One region of the Arthrobacter sp. AOP29-A2-19 genome, then DNA from elsewhere that is predicted to be linked to it. Evidence: riboswitches for the same ligand, from Rfam matches in the RefSeq annotation. Region 1 holds a riboswitch; the other holds the start of a gene.
What was found. Region 1 has a riboswitch for thiamine pyrophosphate ahead of thiM (hydroxyethylthiazole kinase). Riboswitches for the same ligand answer to the same signal wherever they lie in the genome.
Positions count from the first base shown of each region.

Region 1 (7,565 bases):
AGCGTGGCGGCGGTGCCCAAGGCGATGCCACCGAACTGCATGCCGCCGATGGAGAGCGTCGGGTTGGCGATGGCGATGATCAGGCCTGCGCCGGCCGTCATGAGGTTGATCGGGTTGGAGAAGTTCACCCGGTTCTGCACCCAGAGCCGGGCCCCGATGATGCCGATCATGCCGTACAGCACAATCCCCGCCCCGCCGGTGACGCCCGCGGGGATCGTGTTGATGACCGCGCCGAACTTCGGCAGGAAGGCCACAAGGATGGCGACGACGCCGGCCACCCAGTAGGCGGCGGTGGAGTAGACGCGGGAGGAGGCCATCACGCCGATGTTCTCCGCGTAGGTGGTGGTGCCCGAGCCGCCGCCGAACCCGGCGACGACCGTGGCGGCGCCGTCGGCCATCAGCGCCCGCCCGTTGATGCCGTCGAGGTTGCGCCCGGTCATCAGGCCAACGGTCTTCACGTGCCCGATGTTCTCGGCCACCAGCACGAACACAACGGGCAGGAAGAGGGCCAGGACGTCGATGTGGAAAGAGGGGAAGGCGAACGGTGGCAGCCCCAGCCAGCCGGCTTCTCCCACCGCGGCGAACGCCACCTGGCCCTGCGCGAGTGCCACGAGGTAGCCGACGACGATCCCGACCAGGATGGAGAGCCGGCCGAGGAGGCCCTTGAACAGGACCGCGGACAGGACGATCGCTGCGACCGTCGTGAAGGTGGTCAGGGGGACCTCCTGCATCGCCGAGGTCGTTGTGGTGGCGAGGTTCAGCCCGATCAGGGCCACGATGGTGCCCATCACCACGGGCGGCATCATGGCGTGGATCCATCCGGCGCCCGCCTTCTGCACCACCAGGCCCACCAGGAAGAGGGCGACGCCGGCCACGACGATCCCGCCGAGCGCGCCCCCCATGCCGTGCGACCCCATGGCGGCGCCGACCGGCGCGATGAACGCGAACGAGGATCCCAGGTAGCTGGGGACGCGCCCGGCCGTGATGACGAGGAACAGCAGCGTCCCGATGCCGGAGAACAGCAGTGTGGTGGTGACGGGGAATCCGGTGATGGTTGGCACCAGGACGGTCGCCCCGAACATGGCCATCACGTGCTGGACGCCGATTCCGGTGGTCTGGAACCAGTTCAGCCGCTCGTCCGGCGCCACGACGGTGCCCGGCCTGATGGTCTTGCCGTCGCCGTGCAGGGTCCAGCCGAAGCCGAGTTTGTTGCTCATGGGGGGCCTTCCGAAAAGGGTGCTGTGGGTGGGGCGGCGGGTCGGTGCCGTGGGCACGGACCCGCCCGAAACCCTCACGGAATCCTACTCCGCGCGCGCCCCGGCCATCTGTGATGCCCCGGCCGCGGGCTCGCGGCGGCCCGCGGCGAATTCCGCGCCCGCGCCGCCGGGATCGCCGTCGGCCGCCGTCTGGGCAAAGAACAGCAGCTCGTGGCGCGCCGACTCGAGGAACGCGCGGCGCATGCCCGCAACCTCCTCCTGGCCACACCGCAGCGCCACGGCCTGCACCACCGCGACGGCTTCGCGGGTGGCCTGGTCGAACTCGTCGGAGGAGTAGGCCGCGAGCCAGTCGGCGTAGGGATGGCCGTCCCGGTTTGCGTCCGCCAGCCGCGACCCGGTGTCCTGGTAGAGCCAGAAGCACGGCAGGATGGCGGCCACCAGCAGCGGGTAGGTCCTTCCGGAGGCCGTCAGGTGGTTGAGGTACGCGGCCGTGGTCGCCGTGGGCTCCGGCAGGGGACCGGACCCGAGGCGGGTCCGGTGGAGTTCGAGTTCCTCCTCCAGGCAGCCCGCCGCGGCCGCGGCCCAGAACCGCTGCTCGGCGGCGGTGGGCGCCAGCTCCGACGCGCGTGACAGGACCTGCGCGTAGGTCCTCAGGTACAGGGCGTCCTGCCACAAGTAGTGCTCGAAGTCCCCGCGCTCCAGCGTGCCGTCCTTGAGGCCGCGGATGAACGACAGCGAGTCGATCCCCTCCCGCACGCCGGCGATCCCGTCCCACCACGTGTCCACGAGCGCGTCCGCGGAGGGCGTGCGCTGCCCGGCCCACAGCCCGGCGAAGTGGTGGACGGGCCCGTGCCCGGCGCCGGACCCGACGTCGAGCGCGTCTGCGGCGACCAGCGCCTGCCCCAGCCAGGCCTTGGACAGCCGGAGCGCGTCGGGCCAGTTGCCGGTGCGCGCGTAGAGGGTCGCCAGGGCGGAGGAAAGCGAGCAGCCGGTTCCGTGGGTGTTTCGGGTCCCGACCCGCTCGGCCACGACCTGCAGCACAACGCCGTCGGCATTGACCAGCGCGTCGGGGCACCCGCCGGGGTTCCCGGGCAGATGGCCGCCCTTGGCCAGCACCAGGACGTCGAATGCGGCCGCCAAGGACCGCGCCTGCTCCAGGGCGCGTGCCCAGGACTCGGCCGGCGGCTTCCCGGCGAGCACGGCGAGCTCGGCGACGTTGGGGGTGACGACGTCGGCCAGGCGAAGGAGCGAGAGCAGGGCGTCCTCGGCGTCGGCCTCGAGCAGCCGGTCGCCGCTCGTGGCGACCATGACGGGATCCAGCACCACAACGGGCCCCCCGCCCCGGCCCGAACCCCGACCGCGCCCCCGAACCGGACTCCCACCCGCGCGGAGGGATTGGAGCCAGGCGGCCACTGCCCGGACGGCCTCGGCGTTGCCGAGCATGCCGATCTTGACGGCGTCGATCCTCACGTCGGCCGCGATGGCGTCCAGCTGGGCCGTGAGGAAGCCGGCGGGAGGGATGTGCACGCCGCTGACGCCCCGCGTGTTCTGGGCGGTGAGCGCCGCGACGGCGGCCATTCCGTAGCCCCCGCAGGCGGCGATCGACTTGAGATCCGCCTGGATGCCGGCGCCGCCCGACGGGTCGGATCCGGCGATGGACAGGACGTTGGGAACCGCGTTCACGCGTGTGCCCCCACCCGCGGGGCCGGCGCCGCGGCGTCCCACTCGGCACGCAGCAACCGGGCGGCCGCCCTCGGGTCCGCGGCCGCGCAGACCGCGCGGACCACCGCGATTCCCGCGGCTCCCGCGGCCGCAGCCTCGGCGGCGTCGCCGTGGCCCAGCCCGCCGATGGCCACGCACTGCAGCGGCGCGGCGGCCGCGAACTCCGCCAGTCCGGCCCAGCCGAGGGGCTCCGGGTGGTCCTCCTTCGTCGGGGTGGGCCGCACCGCGCCCGTGCCCAGATAGGAGACGGTCCCGGCGGGCATGGCCGCAAGGGCGTCGAGCTCGGACAGCGTCGACGAGCTGAGCCCGAGGATCGCGTCCGGCCCGATCAGGCGGCGCACCAGCGCCGCCGGTAGATCGGACTGTCCGATGTGCACGCCGTCCACGCGCGCGCCGGCCGCAAGGGCCGCCAGGTAAACGTCCACGCGGTCGTTGACGACCAGTGCCGCCCGGCCCGCTGCGTGCCGCGCGCTCGCCACGACGTCGTCCAGGAATTCGCGCGCGGGTGCGTCCTTGCACCGCAGCTGGACGAACGTTGCGCCGCCGTCGACCGCCGCGGCGACGATCTCGGGAAGGGGACGGCCGTTGGTGCTGCCCGCGTTGGCGACCAGGTAGAGGCCCAAGTCGAACGACGTGTGGCCAAACGCGTTCATCGCAGCACCGCCCGTGCCGCGACGGCTTCCGGGGTTGTGGTGAACAGGGCGTCCAGGAACGCGACGGCGAAGCTGCCGGGCCCCGTGGACGCCTCTTCGGCCGTCTCGGCGGCGACGGAATAGAGGGCGTGGGCGCCCACGCTGCCCGCGAACGGGTCCCCCGCCGCGGCACTGAAGGCCGCGACCAGCGCGCCGAGGGCGCAGCCGCCGCCGGTCACGCGGGTGAGCATGGCGCTGCCCCCGTGGACCCGGACCGTCCGTTCTCCGTCGGTGACGAGGTCGGCCACGCCGGACACGGCCACCACGCCGCCGGTTCGGCGCGCCAGCGCGGTTGCCGCCTCGTGGGCCGCCTCGACGTCGTCCGTCGCGTCCACGCCGCGCCCGCCGGCGCCGACACCGGCCAGCGCCATGACCTCCGAGGCGTTGCCGCGCACGACGCCGGGGCGCAGCTCCACAAGCAGGCTGGCGAATTCGGTGCGCAGGCCAAGCGCCCCGACGGCGACCGGATCCAACACCCAGGGGGTGCCGGCCCCGTGCGCCGCGCGCGCGGCCTCCAGCATGCCCTCGCGCTGCCCGCGGTGCGGCGTGCCGAGGTTGACCAGCACCCCGGAGGCGACGCGGGCGAACTCCGCCGCCTCGCCCGGGACGTCCACCATGGCGGGCGCGGCGCCGGCGGCGAGCAGAACGTTGGCCGTGAAGTTGGCGACGACCGTGTTGGTCAGGCACTGGACGAGCGGCGTCGTGGCGCGGACCCGCTCCAGACACTCCGCCGCGAGGGCAGGGGAGACGGATGGTGGGGCAAGGTGTGAAGGCGCAATAGAAACCATGGGCGACATCCCTCCGCTAGTGCTAGCTAGATCAGGTGAATACGGGTTTCATCTCAGTCCCGGCCGGCGGCCGGGACACCCCGAGTCGATGCCAAGGAGCCTACCGCGGCGCGTTGCCGGCGGCGAATGTTGCGTCCGGGCGCACGGTCACGGCATCAGGGAAGCCACGAACTCCAGCTTGTCCAGGACGGTGTCCGGGATGCCGAACGGATAGAGGTCGTTGGCGCCCATGCTGCGGTTCACCTCGTTGAGGGCGATGGACAGGGGAAGCCACTCGCCGAGGACGATGTCCCGGAACGTGCTGGCCCCGCCAACGGCGCCCGCCGTGCCTGCCGCCGTCTCAGGCGCCAGCCCGTGCTCGCGGGCGGTGTCCAGGGTGTCCCGGATGTGGAGGTAGTGGGCGAACGTCTCAGCGAAGTCCTCGTAGGGGTGCATGGTGGCATACCGGGAAATGTGGCTCCGTGGCCAGTCCTCGGGCGCGCCCTGCGCGTAGTGCCGGTCGATCTCCGCCTGGTAGTCCTTGGTGTCGTCGCCGAACAGTTCGCGCGCCGCGCGGGTCCGCTCCGCGTCGGCGAAGACCAGGACGGTCTCGAAGTAGTGGCCGACCTCGTGGCGGAAGTGCCCCAACATGGTCCGGTACGGCTCGTCGAGTTGCGCGCGCATCCTCTCCCGGTAGGCGTCCTCGGTTTCGGCGAGGTCGATGGTGATCACGCCGTTGGCGTGGCCTATGACCACGTTCGCGTCCGCGCTGGAGAGCAGGTCGAACGCCAGGCCGCCCTCCGGGTCCTCGGCCCGCGTGGTGATCGGCAGGCCCAAGGCGTCCAGCTCGGCCACCAGCCTGCGTTTCGCGCGCTCGCCGACCACAAACTGGGTCATCCCGGCGGCGTCGTCGTCGTTCGGCCGGGTGCGCGTCAGGCCGCAGCCGAAGCACTGGTCGCCTGACCGGACCGCCAGCCACGTGCAGCCGGAGAGCCCCAGGTTCCTGCAGACGTGCCAGGTGTTCCCGTCCGCGTCGACGTAGGCGCCGGACGCGTCCACGGGGACGATGGCGCGTTCCTTCCGGGAGTAGCCGAGGGCGGTGCCGCAGCCCACGCAACGGGAGTTTTCGAAAAAGAGGGTCGACCGGCAGATCCCGCACGCATGTTTCTTCACCCGCAGAGCGTACAGGCGCCGCGCCGCGGAATTGGGCGCCGCCCTGCCGGGGCCCTTCCGCCCCGCCGGTGTTAGCTTGGTCGCATCCGGCAACCACCCCACCAGCCAGAGGAGCATCCCGTGCTCTCAGATACCGCCCTCCCCGTCATCAAGGCCACGTTGCCCGCCGTCGGCGACAACATCCAAGAGATAGCAAGGCGCTTCTACGGGCACATGTTCGCGGCGCACCCCGAACTGCTGGACGGACTCTTCAACCGCGGCAACCAGGCGGACGGCAGGCAGCAGCAGGCGCTCGCCGGGTCGATCGGCGCGTTTGCCGGCTATCTGGTGGACAGGCCGAACGACCTGCCGGACCACCTCCTTTCCCGCATCGCGCACAAGCACGTGTCCCTCGGCCTGCGCCCGGGCCAGTACCAGATCGTCCACGACAACCTCATGTGGGCCATCGTGGACGTGCTTGGGGAGGCGGTGACCCCCGAGGTGGCCGCCGCGTGGGACGAGGTCTATTGGCTTATGGCCAACACGCTCATCAACAAGGAGCGGGGCCTCTATGGGGCGCTGAGGCTGGGCCCGGAGACCATCTGGCGGACCTGGCGCGTGGCCGAACGGATCCGGGAGACGGATGACGTGCTGACGTTCGTGGTCGAGCGGACGGACGAGCGGGAGGTGAAGCCGTCGCTGCCCGGACAGTACGTCACGATCAAGATGGAGATGCCCGACGGGGTCCACCAGCCACGGCAATACAGTCTCACCAGGGCCGACGACGGCCTGCACCGCCAGTTCTCCGTCAAGCGGGTCCACGGGGGAGGGTCGCCGGACGGCGAGGTCTCCAACCTCCTGCACAACCGCGTCCAGGTGGGCGACGAGGTGGTGCTCAGCGCGCCGTTCGGCGACGTGGTCCTGGAGTACTCGGACCGCCCGCTGGTGCTGGCCAGCGCGGGCATCGGCATCACGCCCATGGCGGGAATGCTGTCCCACCTGGTCCAGGCCGGGAGCCGGCGGCAGGTGCTGTTCCTGCACGCGGCCAATTCGCCGGAGACGTTCGCGCTGCGCCAGCAGGTCACTGCGGACCTCGAGAGCCTGGCCGATGCGTCCCTCGTGACCTGGTACGCGGAACAGTCGGACGCCACCCAGCTGGCCGACGGCGAGATGGTGGGTTTTATGGACGTCGGGGCGGTCGACCTGCCCCTGGACGCCGAGTACTACCTCTGCGGTCCGCTGGTGTTTATGCAGGCCGTCCGGAGCGCCCTCGTCAAGCGGGGCGTTCCGGCCAAGGACATCCAGTACGAGGTGTTCGGCCCGGACCTGTGGCTCGCCGACTTCCAGTAGGACGCCCGGCGCCGCAGTGCGTGACGGGACGCGCGCCACGAACGGGCGGCGTCGCGGCTAATCTCGGGAGCATGGGTATTTTTTCTCGCGGCAAGGGCACGACGGCGGACCGGTCGGACGAGGGCGCGGCAGCGCGCCAGGCGCCGCTGGACCACGGCGTGGGCATCAACGAGGCCGTGGGCCGGCTGCGCGACTCCGTCGCCTCCCGCCTGGCCCACCCGCGCAAGTTCCGGGCCGGGCAGCTACGCGCGCTGGAACGGATGCTGGAGGCGCACGAGGCCGAGTTCCTCGGGGCGCTGGCCGCGGACCTCGGCAAGCCGGAGGTGGAGGCGCGGCTGACCGAGCTGGACCTGGTGCGCTCGGAGATCGACCACGCCCAGCTGTACCTGACCGAGTGGATGGAGGCCAAGCACGTCCGCGTTCCCCTCGCGTACCAGCCGGCCGCCGCCAAGGTGGAGCCGCAGCCACTCGGACTGGTCCTGGTCATCGGGCCGTGGAACTATCCCCTCAACCTCGTTTTCGCCCCGCTTGTGGGGGCGCTCGCCGCCGGAAACTGCGTTGTCCTGAAGCCCTCGGAGCTGGCCCCGGCCACATCCGCGCTCATCGCCCGCCTGGTGCCGCGCTATCTGGACCCGCGCGCCGTCGCGGTCGTGGAGGGCGGGGTC
Region 1 covers NZ_CM176894.1:3,353,945-3,361,509, reverse strand. Annotated here, with positions in the region: gene AC3ZJJ_RS15490 (uracil-xanthine permease family protein) at 1-1,217, opposite strand, end outside; gene AC3ZJJ_RS15485 (bifunctional hydroxymethylpyrimidine kinase/phosphomethylpyrimidine kinase) at 1,302-2,900, opposite strand; gene thiE (thiamine phosphate synthase) at 2,897-3,592, opposite strand; gene thiM (hydroxyethylthiazole kinase) at 3,589-4,419, opposite strand; TPP riboswitch at 4,411-4,512, opposite strand; gene AC3ZJJ_RS15470 (zinc-binding metallopeptidase family protein) at 4,567-5,571, opposite strand; gene AC3ZJJ_RS15465 (globin domain-containing protein) at 5,692-6,900, shown strand; gene AC3ZJJ_RS15460 (aldehyde dehydrogenase family protein) at 6,972-7,565, shown strand, end outside.

Region 2 (7,565 bases), 510 kb from region 1:
CGGCGGCGCCGGCATGGCAAGCGCCGACACGTGGGACGGCTCCCGGACCAGCGCCGACGAGACCGTGACAAACGTCAGCGACAACCAGCTGGTCGACGGCGGCAACACGTCCATCGGCGACACGCTCAACGACGCGGTCGACGTCGGCGACGTCGCGAGCGGCAACAACGTGCTCAACGGCGTCGACGCGGACGTCACGGGCGTCCTGGCTGGGATCCTCAGCGGAAACCACGTGGACGCCGACGCGAACCCGGACGTGGACACCGACGTCGACGGGGGCACCTCGCTGGACTCGGTCACCGATTCCGGCAACGGCAACGAGGGATTCCTCGGACTGTTCTAGTCCACAGCCCTCGTGTGGCGCCCGTCCCGACCCGGGACGGGCGCCACGCCCGTCTTGCCGGTGGCTCATCCGCGCGCGCGGGGTTCCAATGCCGGTTTTTTTAGAGGAGGACCAGTGGTAGACCTGCAGGAATTTGGCAACGCGCAGTACCTGACGGTGGCGGAGATCGCCTCCGCGATGTTCGTGTCGAGGATGACCGTGTACCGGCTAGTGCAGTCCGGGGAGCTGCCGGCGGTGCGGTTCGGACGGTCCTACCGCGTGCCTGCAATGGCACTGAAGGAGTACTTGGCCGATCGGCCCGCGGCGGGACAAGCCCAACAACCGCCGCCCGGCTGACCCTAGGGGTCCAGAAACACGGGATCCAGAGTGCGGTCAGTCCATGCAGTCCCGGCACTGGCCCGCGCCCGCGGGATCGCGGACCAGTTGGGAGCGGTGCCGGACGGTGAAACACGACGGGCAGACGAACTCGTCGCTGCCTTGGGGAACGACCGCGACGACGAGTTCGTCCTCGACGATCGCGCCCGGCAGATCGTGGGCATCGCTTCCGTCGGCGAAGTCGAGCTCCTCCACGACCGTGCGTGCGGTCGGGGCGCCCATGGACTGGACATTCTTGAGGGTCTCCTCGCTGCGTTCAGCGACCTCGGGTCGTACGGCGTCGTAGTCCTGTGCCACGTTTTCTCCCTGTCTCGTGTGAATCCTGCCAAGAAGATTAGTGCTCCCGGCGTGTTCGGGGTGGACATTCGCCTTAGGGCGTACCGTCCCGAGACCCGGAGCGCCACAGGCCGTGGACGAACACCCGGCCACCCCTGCCCGTGGCGCACTTGGCGATGTGCGGCAGGACGGCGTTGAGGAGTTCGCGGGCTCCGTAGTCCACGTGCGCGGCCGTGCCGAGATCCACGAACACGGTGTGTTCAGGCGCGCGGGCCAGGGCGTCCAGCATGGCCTGGACCAAGGGCCTGACGCCGTCCACGGTGAGGGAGCCGTGAACACGGACGAGGGCACAGGTGTCCTCCGCAGCCGTGCGGATCAGCAGGTAATCCCTGGGAGCCATGGGCGGGCCTCCTGGAGGGGGTCGGAGGAGTCCTGGTTCGATGTGCGTCCAGTGTAGGAGCCTGCGGGCGTGCGGTGTAGATATTCCGTTCCGCGGAAGGCTATGCGACGTCCCCGCGCGCGAGGTGCAGGCGTCGGATGCCGTTCTGCGGCGTGTCCCTTACGCGAGGTGGCGCAGGTATCGTTCCGGGGCGTCCAGGAACGACCGCCAGTTCCTGACGAGGTCGAGCTCGTCGTACGCGCTGGCCCGTATGCCCCACTCGCCGATCTCGTAAAGGTCGGCGCCCGGGTACGCCGCAAGGACGGGGGAGTGCGTGGACACAATAACTTGTGAGCCGCCGTCGACGAGGTCGCGCAGGAGTCCGATCAGTGCGAGGCAGCCCGGCAGCGAGAGGGCGGACTCCGGCTCGTCCAGGAGCCACAGCCCGTGCATCCGGGACCGGGAGGCAAGGAGGTCGAGGACGGATTCGCCGTGGCTGCGCTGGTGGAACGAGCCGGCATCACCAATGGACTCGAGGTAGGTGAAGAGCCCATGCATCGTCTCCGCCCGCAGGAAGAAGCCGCGTTTGGAGGCCCCGCCGCCCCGCACGAGCCGGAGGTGGTCGGCGAGGTCCGATTCCGTTGCGCGTGTTCGGTTCATGGCGTTCGTGGACCCGCCCTCGGCGTTCAGGCCAAACGCCATGGCGATGCCCTCCATCAGGGTCGACTTGCCGGAGCCGTTGTCCCCCACGAGGATCGTCATCGGCCCCAGGTCGAGCCCGGTGTCCAAGAGTTGCCGGACTGGCGCGAGCGTCGCCGGCCAAGTCCCGCGGCTCATGCGCTCGAGCGGGTGCTCCTCGACGCGTCGAAGCGGCAACTTCAGGAATGGCGGGCTGGCTGGAGGCACACGTCGATTCTGCCATCGGCGCCCGGGCCCGATAGCGAATGGAAACATCGCGCCCGGCCGACGCGGCCGGCTACCGGGCCATCACTACCCGGTTCCGGCCTTGCGCCTTCGCTTCGTACAGGGCCACGTCGGCCGCCGCGATGGCACCGTCGAGGTCCCCGTCGCCGAGGGGCGCGACGCCGTAGCTGACGGTGGGCAGCGGAAAGCCGGCCGGCGTCTGGGAGCCCGCAAGATTGCGGCTGATCTGGCGGGCGACGGCCGCGGCCAGGTCCGTTCCCGCTCCCGGCAGCAGCAGCACGAACTCCTCGCCGCCGTACCTGCCCACCAGGTCCGTGGAGCGGGTGGTCGCAGTGCAGGCGGCCGCGAAGGAGCGAAGGGACTGGTCGCCCGCGGCGTGCCCGTAGTGGTCGTTGACCGTCTTGAAGTGGTCCAAGTCCGCCAAGATCAACGCGCCGGCAGCGCCGGCCTTATCCAGCCGGCGGCTCTCCTCCAAGGCAAGATCCAGGAAACCGCCGCGGTTCAGCAGCCCGGTCAGCCCGTCCCGCATGGCCCGGGTGCGCAATTCGCGTGTCACCTGTTCGTTGCTCAGGGCCGCCATGCTGAAGGAGACCACGACCAACAGCATCAAGGTCAGAAGCGTGGTCGGGGCCGAGCCGAAGACGGTGCGGAAGACCGGCCCCTCGGGGCCGTCAACGATGAAGGCGGCACACCGGCCGAGGTAGTAGGCCGCCACGGCCCCCGCGGCGATGGACAGCGGTCGCAGGACCCGGGTGTAGTCCGGCGACAGGCGCCACAACTCCAATGACGACAGGCCGATCAGCAGGGACATCGCGGCCAGGAAGTAGGGTCCTCCCGACCACTGGTTGGTGCCCGGATCGTCCACGGCCGACGCTACGGCCACGGCAACGGAGGGTCCCGCCAGCAGTAGCCACATGTCTGGCCTCAGCGATCCGGGTGCGGCGGCACGCAGCGAACCCGCGCCCACGCGCACGGCTCCGGCACCGAGCACCGTGAGGACGTTTCCCAGCGGATTCGCCCACGCCTGGTGGACGGTCCCGTTCAGCAGGTATGCCGAGCTTCCCGCCAGGAACAGGGCCAGGGCCCCGGACCACCAGCCGCTGTAGGTGGACCCGGTGCGGCGAAAGGTGACGAAGTAGGACAGAAGGAAAAGGGTCAGCGCCACAACGGCGAAGGCGACCCGCAGACTTACGGTATCGAGCATTTCCACCAGTTTTCCACCTGTTCCGATGACCGCCTGATGCTGGCCGAGATCAATTATTGCAGTTGCCCGCGGTGCCGCCGTGTCGGCCCCCGGCACACGTCCGGGCCCGCGGTCATGAAGGGAAGCCGCGGGGCGCCCGCCGTGTAGGGTCGTGATCGAACACGGGAGTCCGGTGAGCCGGGCTGAGAGGAAACTTCTCAAGTTTCGACCGTTGAACCTGATCTGGATCATGCCAGCGCAGGGAGTCAACTTCGAATCCCGTGCCCTGTTCTCACAACAGAAGGGCGCGACCATGCATTCGCATCATTCAACCCAGGTCAGCACACCATCCGTGGCACCCGCCCCCGGCGTCTTCCCCGGACCCGACCACAACAATTTCGGCATAGGCGCCAGGGTCACACTCGCTGTGATGAGCGCCGACTACGCCGACATCATCCTCGGCGCGCTCCGCGCCGCCGATGCCACCGGCCTGGAGATTGAGACCGGCGACGTCAGCACGTTCGTCGGGGGCGCGGAACAAGACATACTGCGGTACCTGTGTCAGCTGCTTTCCGCGGCGGGCCGCAGCGGCGCGCACGTTGCCGCGACCGTGCACCTGTCCCGTGGGTGCCCCGGCGAAGTGCAGTGCGAACTTCCCGGCGGGGCCGGGCCGTTGCGCAGCGACGTCGTCGAACTGGAAGATGCCGGCGTGGCGGCCACGGGGGAGTGGGCGCTGTATCCGTTGGACGACGGTGGGCGCGATGGGATCGAGCCGGACCACATGCGGGACATCTATGCCGCCATCGGCCACGCCAAGGCGAACGCGACCTTCGTGAGGTCGGAGCATTTCGTCACTCGCCTCGAGGGCGATGTCGCACGCATCCTCGAGACCGTGGCCGCCGGCTGGGTTCTGGTCGGCCGAAGCGTGCAGCACGTGACGTGCCACCTCACGCTATCCATCAACAGTCCCACCTCCCGCTAAGCCTCCTCCTTCCACTTTTCAAGGGTTCTCCTATGTCTTCTCCCAGCACACACGCCCCCGCCCGCAAACGCGCCCCACTCGCCCTGAAAGACCTGGTGCTCATGGTGGTCCTCGGGGTGGTTTTCGGCTTCCTCTACTGGGCCCTGGTCCAGGCCTGGACCGGGCTGTCCATCCTGATGGGACCGGCCGGCGACCTCGCCCAACACGTGCTCCTCGGCGGGTGGTTGCTGGTCGCGCCGATCGCCGTGGCGATTGTCCGCCGCCCCTTCGTGGGGATCATTGCCGAGGTGCTCGCGTCGGTCATTGAAGTGGTGTTTCTTGGGTCCGCAGTGGGTCCCGTCCTTTTCATCGCCGCCGCGGTCCAGGGCCTGGGCAGCGAGATCCCGTTCGCGCTGCGCCGCTACCGAAGCTTCGGCTGGGGAGTCTTCGCCGTCTCGGGTCTGCTCGGCGCGGGTCTGGTCTTCTTCTTCTCCGCCTTCCGCTTCGGCTGGTACGGCCAAGAACTGTTCACCCTGCGCCTGATCGTGCAGCTGCTCTCCGGTCTTGTGCTCGGCGGCCTGCTGGCCAGGGTCATTGTTGGGGCCCTCGCGAAAACCGGAGTGGTCGACAACTTCGCGATCGGGCTCGACCGGCTCGGCAAGGGCTAGCCGATGACCAACGAGGACCTTGGCGCCAGCGTCCACACGAAGGGCGGGGCGACCGCGCCGGGGCTCCCGCCGGATCTCCCGCCCGGCGTCGCGGCCGTGGAGCTACGCGACGTGTCGGTGGAGTTCCCGCGCCGAACAGGACCGGTGCTGCGCAACGTGGACCTGAGACTGAAGTCCGGTGAGCAGTTGATCGTCTTCGGTCCGTCCGGTTCGGGGAAATCCACCCTCCTGCAGCTGATCAGCGGTGTGGTCCCGCACGCCGTTGCCGCGCGGGTGTCGGGGTCGGTGCGGGTCGGCGGCACGGACACCCCGGAAACGACTGTGGCCGAACTCTCGCGCAGTGTCGGCGTTATGGCCCAGGACCCCTCTTCGGCCGTGTGCCTGCCGGACGTTGAGCAGGAACTGGCGTTTCCGTTGGAGAACCGGGCCGCCGACCCCGGCACCATCTCGTCGCGCATCGATGCCGCGCTGTCCGCCGTCCACGCCGCCGGACTGCGGTTGCGAAGGACCTCGCAGCTCTCGGGCGGCGAGGGCCAGCGGGTGGCTCTGGCCGCGAGTCTCGTCGCCGAACCGAACGTGCTCATGCTCGACGAGCCGACGTCGATGCTCGACGCGGCGGGCATCGCCTCCGTCCGGGAGGCGATCGGACGGGCCGTCGACCACTACGGTCCGGCCGTTGTCCTCGTGGAGCACCGCCTGGACGAGTACGCGGGACGCCAAGGGGTGGCCGGATTGCCCGGCCGGGCCGTGGTCCTGAACGGTGAGGGCGAAATCGTCCACGACGGCCCGACGCCGGAGGTGCTGACCGACGCGGCCGCGGACCTCCAGAGGCGGGGCTGCTGGCTTCCGCTGGAGGCCGAACTGCAGGCGGTCTTCGGCTGCCCGGGCGGGCTCTCCGCCGAGGAGGTGCGCCGCGGACTCGGGGACCTCGCCGCGTCGCGCCCTGCCCAGGCGTTCGGGGACGGGCCGGCCGTCGACGCACGGGACCCCGTGCTGCAGGCGGCCGGAGTGACGGTGAGCCGGAATCCAGCCGGGCCACGCCGACGTCGTCTCTTCCGCCGCCCAGGAGCGAAGGCAGACACTCCCGGCGTTCCCGGACTACTGACCAACGTCGACCTGGCCGTCCGTCCGGGAGAAATCGTCGCGATCCTCGGCGCGAACGGCACTGGGAAAACGTCACTGTTGCTGACCCTCGCCGGACTGCTGAGGCCCGCGCACGGACGGCTGGTCGGTGCGCGGGCCGCCATGGTCTTCCAGAACCCGGAGCACCAGTTCGTGGCGGCAACCGTCCGCGGTGAAGTCGGCCATGGGCTCGCCGCCGGATCGGAACCAACCGTCCAGCGACTCCTGCGGCAACACCGGCTGGAGCATCTGGCGGACCAGAATCCCCAGCGGCTCTCCGGCGGCGAAAAGCGCCGGCTCAGCGTTGCTGCGATGCTTGCCCACGACCGACCCGTCCTGCTGGCCGACGAACCCAGCTTCGGGCTGGACCGGCGGGCCACCATAGCCACGATGGAGTCCCTTCGCGCCGCGGCGGCGGAGGGCCGGGCCGTCGTGTTCTCCAGCCACGACCTGCGAACCGTGGCGACGCTGGCGCAGCGCGCCGTGGTCCTCGCCGGGGGAACCGTCATCGCCGACGGGCCGATGTTCGACGTCCTCGCCCGGCGCGAGGTGTTGGAACGGGCCGGTCTTGCCCTTCCGGCGCTCCTGGAATGGCTGTTGGAAACCTTCGAAACGGCGACGCAGATGCGCGCCGTGCTCGCGGGCCTGGACGCAGCCGTCCCCCGCGGCGACGGGGAGCACCGGACATGAGCGTGGGTGTGGAGCCCCGACGGTTCACCGAGTCGCCGCTGGGCCGGCGCAATCCCACGGTCAAGCTGGGGCTGCTGTTTGCCGTCTCCGTGGCATTGCTCCTTGTTTTCGACCCCGTCACGTCGGCCGCGCTGTACATCCTGGGGCTGGCGTCCGTTGTGGCGGCGGCGCGGATCCCTGCGCGGATCCTGCTGCTGGCCCACATACCGTTCGCCGGGTTCGGGCTGGGCCTGCTGGTGGTCAACGCCCTCAGCCGGCCCGGGACCATCCTCTGGGAGATGGCGGGAGCAGGCGTGACCGCCGAGGGATTGGCCGTCGGTGCGTCCCTGGCATTGCGCAGCATGGCCATCGGTGTGCTCTCGATCGGTTTCATCGCCTCGACCGACGGCGTGGCCCTGATGACCAGCTTGCACCAGCACGCGAAGTTGGGCGTGCGCATGACCTATGCGATGCTGGCGGGCTACCGCCTGCTCCAGGACATGCCGGCCGAGTGGAGGATCATCCGCTCCGCACACGGCGTGCGCGCTCCGTTGCGCTCCAATGGGCGCCCCCGCCGCGACGTGCGGAACTTTGGCCGATGCGCCTTTGCGCTTCTGGTGGTCTCCCTGCGCAAGGGGGAACGGATGGCCCAATCCCTGGAATCG
Region 2 covers NZ_CM176894.1:3,859,191-3,866,755, forward strand. Annotated here, with positions in the region: gene AC3ZJJ_RS17950 (hypothetical protein) at 1-343, shown strand, start outside; gene AC3ZJJ_RS17955 (helix-turn-helix domain-containing protein) at 458-679, shown strand; gene AC3ZJJ_RS17960 (DUF4193 family protein) at 716-1,015, opposite strand; gene AC3ZJJ_RS17965 (hypothetical protein) at 1,089-1,394, opposite strand; gene AC3ZJJ_RS17970 (AAA family ATPase) at 1,554-2,279, opposite strand; gene AC3ZJJ_RS17975 (GGDEF domain-containing protein) at 2,350-3,501, opposite strand; TPP riboswitch at 3,653-3,762, shown strand; gene AC3ZJJ_RS17980 (YkoF family thiamine/hydroxymethylpyrimidine-binding protein) at 3,911-4,462, shown strand; gene AC3ZJJ_RS17985 (ECF transporter S component) at 4,495-5,109, shown strand; gene AC3ZJJ_RS17990 (ABC transporter ATP-binding protein) at 5,113-6,921, shown strand; gene AC3ZJJ_RS17995 (energy-coupling factor transporter transmembrane component T family protein) at 6,918-7,565, shown strand, end outside.
Region 2: it holds a riboswitch for thiamine pyrophosphate, as region 1 does, so the genes downstream of both, AC3ZJJ_RS17980 (YkoF family thiamine/hydroxymethylpyrimidine-binding protein) here and thiM (hydroxyethylthiazole kinase) in region 1, are expected to answer to the same signal.